Linked DNA regions of Azoarcus olearius. The protein of the gene in region 1 interacts with the protein of each later gene in a pairwise test. Links are inferred from orthologs where the notes say so. Each region holds a gene or a part of one and is shown in the gene's direction. Other genes may lie near its edges.

Region 1 (3,174 bases):
TCGCGCTCGCTGCCGCTGCGCGAACTGCGCCGCCGGGTGGAGCAGATCGTCGAGAATTCGCGCGTGCTGCTGCTGCGCGTTGGCCACGGCAGCCTCGCCGAACTGGTGGCGCGCAGCGTGCAGGCCGCGGGCGCGCCCTGGCTGGATCTGGGGGCGGCGAGCGCCCCGGTCGATATCGGCCAGCTGCAGGCGCTGCAGGGCGGGGTGTTGTTCGCCGGTGAGCTGGCCCGCCTGTCGCGCAGCCAGCAGAAGAACCTCGCGTTCGCCATCGACCGCCTCGACAGATATGACCTTCGCATTGTCGTGGCCACCGATCGCGGGGTGGACGCGCTACTTGCCGACGGCTGGGACGAATCCCTGCTCAGCCGGCTGTTCGAGGTCAGTCTGGCGCCGCCCTCGATCACCGACGTCAAGGACGACCTGCCGGAACTCGCGAGCCAGATCCTGCTGCACCTGGTGGAAGGCGGCGAGGTGCCGTTGCGGCGCTTCTCGTCGGCGGCCCTCAACCAGCTGCGGACCCAGGCCTGGCCCGGCGGCTATGCCGAGCTGCGGGCCGCGGTGAAGTCGCTCGCGCTGGGCACGCTGGAGGACGAGATCGCGCTCGCCGACGTGCGTCGCCTGCTGCAGCCGCCGGCCGACGCCGCGGTCAGCGGCATTTCGCTCGACCAGCCGCTGCGCGAGGCGCGCGAGGCCTTCGAGCGCATGTACTTCGAGTACCACCTGCGGCTGGAGAGCGGCAACATGACCCGGCTGGCGGAGAAGACCGGCCTGGAGCGGACCCACCTCTATCGCAAACTCAAGCAATTGGGCCTGCAGGCGGGCAGGCGTCACGAAGAGGCCTGAAGCCACGGTGCCGGCACGGTATCGCCGGCCTACCCGCGCAGCGTAGAATCGCGGTCCCAAATTTCAAGCGGGGTGGTCGCGCGTGAAGATCATCATCCTCGGCGCCGGGCAGGTCGGCGCTTCGGTGGCGGAAAATCTCGTCTCCGAAGCCAACGACATCACTCTGGTCGACACCAACGCCGACCAGCTCGCCAGCCTGCGTGAACGGCTCGAAATCCGCACCGTGTGCGGCAACGCCGCCTCACCCTCGGTACTGCGCGACGCCGGCGCCGACGACGCCGACCTGCTGATCGCGGTCACCCAGTCCGACCAGACCAATCTGTGCGCCTGCCGGGTCGCGAAAGCGCTGTTCAATCTGCCGACGCGCATCGCCCGGTTGCGCTCGACCGATTACGTCGATCACCCGGAACTCCTCAATGACGAAAACTTCGCGGTGGACTTTTCCATCTGTCCGGAGCAGATCGTCACCGACTACATCAAGCGCCTGATCGCCTTTCCGGAGGCGCTACAGGTGCTGGAGTTTGCCGACGGCGTCGTCAGCCTGATCGGTGTGCGCGCCTTCGAAGGCGGCCCGTTGGTCGGCCACCCGCTGAAGGCGCTGCGCTTCCACCTGCCCAATGTCGAGGTCCGGATCGCCGCCATCTACCGCAACGGCGAGCCGATCATCCCGGAAGGCGACACCGTGATCGTGCCGGGGGACGAGGTGTTCTGCCTCGCGGCGAGCGTGCATATCCGCCAGGTGATGCGCGAACTGCGGCGCACCGACAGGCCGATGCGGCGGGTCATGATCGCGGGCGGCGGCAACATCGGCCTGCGTCTCGCGCGCAGCATCGAGCGCGACTACCACGTCAAGCTCCTCGAAGTGGACAAGCGCCGGGCCGAAACGCTGGCGACCCAGTTGAGCAACGCGCTGGTGCTGAGCGGCGACACCACCGACGAGAAGCTGCTCGAGAACGAAGGCATCGACGAGATGGACCTGTTCGTCGCGCTGACCAACGACGAGGAAGACAACATCATGTCGGCCTCGCTCGCCAAACGCATGGGCGCGCGCCGCACGCTGGCGCTGATCAACCGCAAGAGCTACGTGGACCTGGTGCAGGGCGGGCCGATCGACATCGCCATTTCGCCGGCCCACACCTCCATCGGTTCGCTGCTTGCCCATGTGCGCCGGGGCGACGTGGTGGCGGTGCACAGCCTGCGCCGCGGTGCGGCCGAAGCGCTGGAGATCATCGCCCACGGCTCGCCCAAGGATTCGAAGGTGGTCGGCCGTCGGATCGAGGAAATCGCCCTGCCGAAGGGCGCCACCATCGGCGCCATCGTGCGCGAGGAAAAGCGCGCCGACGGCAAGCTGTTGCGCCGCGTAGTGATCATTCCGCACCACGACACCCTGGTGGAACGCGAAGACCACGTGATCGTGTTCTGTACCCACAAGAACCTGGTGCGCAAGGTGGAAAAGCTGTTCCAGGTCGGATTCACTTTCCTGTGATGCGCGGCGCCAACGCGCGGGCCTATTTCCCCGCTTTCAACGCCCTGGGCCTGATCATCATGATCTTCGGCCTGCTGATGGTTTTTCCGCTGGCGGTCGCCTGGGCCTTGGGCGACGGCGCGGAAATGGCATTCGATCAGGCCATCCTCGTCACCTTCTTCGCCGGCCTGCTGCTGTGGGCCGCCACCCGCAGCCGGCGCCGCGACCTGCGGGTGCACGACGGCTTCCTGCTCGTGGCCGCGACCTGGGTGATCCTGCCGGTATTCGGCGCGCTGCCGCTGATGGCCTTCCTGCCCGAGCTGACGCCCACCGACGCCTACTTCGAAGCGGTATCCGGCCTCACCGCCACCGGCGGCACCGTGCTCACCGGGCTCGACCGGCTGCCGACTTCGATCAACCTGTGGCGGACCTTCATGCACTGGATAGGCGGCATGGGGGTGATCGTGCTGGTGGTCGCAATCCTGCCGCTGCTCGGCATCGGCGGCCGCCAGCTGTTCAAGGCCGAGGTGCCGACGCCGATGAAGGAAACCAGCCTGACGCCGCGCATCGCCGAAACCGCGAAGGGGCTGTGGCTTACCTACATCCTGCTGACCATCGCTTGCGGTTTCAGCCTGTGGCTGGCGGGGCTGGAAGGCTGGGACGCGGTGATCCACGCATTTTCGGTCACCGGGCTGGGAGGTTTTTCCAGCCGCGACGAATCGCTCGGCTATTTCGGCAACGTCGCGGTCGAGGGCGTGGCGATGGTGTTCGCGCTCGCGTCCGCGCTCAACTTCTCGACCCACTACCTGGCGCTGTCGCGACGTTCGTTTGCGCCCTACCTGCGCGACCCGGAGATTCCCTTCTTC
Region 2 (3,025 bases), 3.9 Mb from region 1 along the record:
GGGGCCAGGGCGGCGGCCTGACCAGCCAGCTGCAGGAGGCGCGCTGGCTGATCAAGAACGTGCAGCAGCGCTTCGACACCATCCTGCGTGTCTCCCAGGCCATCGTTGACCAGCAACGGCAGTTCTTCGATCATGGGGAGGTGGCCATGCGGCCGCTTACACTCCGGGAGATCGCAGACCAGCTCGAGCTGCACGAATCCACCGTATCGCGCGTCACCACCCAGAAGTTCATGGCGACCCCGCGCGGCGTGTTCGAACTCAAGTATTTCTTCGGCAGCCATGTCGCCACCGATACCGGTGGCGCGGCCTCCTCCACGGCGATTCGCGCGCTGATTCGCCAGTTGGTGGATGCCGAGGACAGGAAGAAACCCCTGTCCGACGCCCGGATTGCCGAATTGTTGGGCCAGCAGGGTATCGTGGTCGCCAGGCGGACCATCGCCAAGTATCGCGAATCGCTCAATATCCCGCCGGTCAGTCTGCGCAAAACGATCTAAAAAGAGGACTCATCATGAATCTCAACATCACCGGGCATCACGTCGAAGTCACGCCGGCGATCCGCGAATACGTCGTGACCAAGCTCGATCGCGTGATCGCGCACTTCGACAACGTCACCAGCGTGAACGTGATTCTCTCGGTGGAAAAACTGAAGCAGAAGGCGGAAGTCACCGTCCACGTGCGCGGCAAGGACATCTACGTCGAGAGCGACGACGCCAACCTGTACGCGGCGATCGACAGCATGGCCGACAAGCTCGACCGCCAGGTGCAGAAGTACAAGCAGAAGGTCAGCGACCACAACCACGACGCCCTGAAGCACCAGAGCCCCGAGGCCTGAGCTTCCGCGCCATCCTCCGGTGCCGGGTGCGGGTATAATCCGCGCCGTTCCGACGACGCCCGCCCGCATCCGCACCGTCCTCCCGCTCCCCGCGCCGCCAGTCCTCCCCGGCCGCGCAAGCCCTCTCCCGCGCATGAGCCTGATCGCCCAACTCCTGCCCCTTTCCAATGTCGTCGTCGATCTCGACGCGAGCAGCAAGAAACGGGTTTTCGAGCACGCCGGCCTGCTGTTCGAAAACAACCAGGGCATCGCCCGCAGCACCGTATTCGACAGCCTGTTCTCCCGGGAACGGCTGGGTTCCACCGGACTGGGTCAGGGTATCGCCATCCCGCACGGCCGCATCAAGGGCCTGAAGGAAGCCGCCGGCGCCTTCCTGCGCCTGAGCGCTCCGGTCCAGTTCGACGCGCCCGACGGCCGCCCGGTGAACCTGCTGTTCGTGCTGCTGGTGCCCGAGCAGGCCAACGAGACCCATCTGCAGTTGCTGTCGGAACTCGCGCAGATGTTCAGCGAGCGCGCCTTCCGCGAACAGCTGCTGGTCGCCCCGGACGCCGCCACCATCCACGCGCTGTTCGCCAACTGGGGGCCCGATGCGGCAGACCAGCGTCGCGCGGCTGTATGAGGACCAGGGTCCCCGGCTGCAACTGACCCACGTCAGCGGGCCGCTCGACGCTGTCCTGTCCGTCGCTGAAGAACGCATGTGGCCGGCCGACCTCGTCGGCCACCTGAACCTGATCCATCCCACCCGCCTGCAGGTGCTGGGCGCCGCCGAACTCGAATGGGCCCGGCGCCAGTCGCGCGAGAAGGTCGCGCACCACCTCAACGGCATCCTGTCCGCGCGCCCGCCCGCCATCATCGTGGCCGACGGCTGCGAAACGCCCAACATCGTGCACGGCGTCTGCACCGCGCATAACGTGGCGCTGTTCTCCACGCCGCACCCCTCGGCCAGCGTGATCGACCAGTTGCGGCTCTACCTGTCGCGCCAGCTGGCGGAAAAGATCTCGCTGCACGGCGTGTTCATGGACGTGCTCGGCATCGGCGTGTTCATTACCGGCAACTCCGGCGCCGGCAAGTCCGAACTCGCGCTCGAGCTGATCTCGCGCGGCCACGGCCTGGTCGCGGACGACATCGTCGAGTTCTCCCGCACCGCGCCCACGGTGCTCGAAGGACGCTGCCCGGAACTGCTGAAGGACTTCATCGAGGTCCGCGGGCTCGGCATCCTCAACATCCGCACGATCTTCGGCGAGACGGCCTGCCGGCGGAAGATGCGCCTGCGCCTGGTCTGCCATCTCGAACGCCGCCAGCCCGGCCAGGACGACCCGAACCGCCTGCCGGTGCAGCAGGAGCAGCAGGTCATCCTGGGCGTCAGCACGCCGCGCGTCACCCTGCCGGTGGCCGCAGGCCGCAACCTTGCGGTGCTGCTCGAAGCCGCGGTGCGGTCCACCATCCTGCAGCTGCGCGGCGTCGACTCCACCCAGGAATTCATCGACCGCCAGAGCCGGATGCTGATGGGCGACGGCGACGGCCTCTGACCCTGGCGCCGCGCGGCGCCCCCTCCCGCCAAGCCCGTCCCCTGCCTGGCAGCCGGCATCGCCCTTGCTGGGGTTGCGCCCCGGCTGCTAACCTCGTCTCCTTTGCCGCGCCCGTCCTTCTGCCATGACTTCCGCCAGTCCCGATTACCTGGAACGCATCCTCAACGCCCAAGTCTATGATCTTGCGGTGGAAACCCCGCTCGATCTGGCGACCAACCTGTCGGCGCGAAGCGGTAACCGGATCTACCTGAAGCGCGAGGACATGCAGCCGGTGTTCAGCTTCAAGCTGCGCGGCGCGTACAACAAGATGGCCAACCTGTCGCCGCAGGCGCTGCAGCGCGGCGTCATCTGCGCTTCGGCCGGCAACCACGCCCAGGGCGTCGCGCTGTCGGCGCAGAAGCTGGGGGTGCGCGCGGTGATCGTGATGCCGACGACGACGCCGCAGATCAAGATCGACGCGGTGCGCAGCCGCGGCGGCGAGGTAGTGCTGGCGGGCGAGTCCTATTCCGACGCGTACGCGCACGCGCTGGAGCTGGAAAAAGCGGAAAAGCTCACCTTCGTCCATCCCTACGACGACCCCGACGTGATCGCCGGCCAGGGCACCATCGGCATGGAAATCCTGCGCGCGCATGCGAAGCCGATCCACGCGATCTTCTGCGCCGTC

The links.
Region 2: the proteins of trkA (region 1) and ptsN interact in binary tests that used the Escherichia coli proteins (3 or more experiments, as listed by UniProt). The link is inferred for Azoarcus olearius from one-to-one orthologs.

The regions. Positions count from the first base shown.
Region 1 is NZ_CP016210.1:4,438,303-4,441,476, reverse strand. What follows is about bases 271-3,127. They hold trkA (Trk system potassium transporter TrkA), read left to right. Parts: upstream 271-925; coding sequence 926-2,329; downstream 2,330-3,127. Other genes in these bases: dqs_RS20300 (TrkH family potassium uptake protein), read left to right, coding at 2,329-3,127; dqs_RS20310 (sigma-54-dependent transcriptional regulator), read left to right, coding at 271-843. Outside these bases: more of dqs_RS20310, read left to right, coding at 1-270; more of dqs_RS20300, read left to right, coding at 3,128-3,174. UniProt on the Escherichia coli protein: Part of the constitutive potassium transport systems TrkG and TrkH. May regulate the transport activity of TrkG and TrkH systems. Binds to NAD(+) and NADH.
Region 2 is NZ_CP016210.1:546,639-549,663, reverse strand. The notes cover bases 1-2,708. They hold ptsN (PTS IIA-like nitrogen regulatory protein PtsN), read left to right. Parts: upstream 1-965; coding sequence 966-1,451; downstream 1,452-2,708. Other genes in these bases: ilvA (threonine ammonia-lyase, biosynthetic), read left to right, coding at 2,486-2,708; hprK (HPr(Ser) kinase/phosphatase), read left to right, coding at 1,420-2,361; hpf (ribosome hibernation-promoting factor, HPF/YfiA family), read left to right, coding at 509-832; dqs_RS02540 (RNA polymerase factor sigma-54), read left to right, coding at 1-494. In the rest of the region: more of ilvA, read left to right, coding at 2,709-3,025. UniProt on the Escherichia coli protein: Seems to have a role in regulating nitrogen assimilation.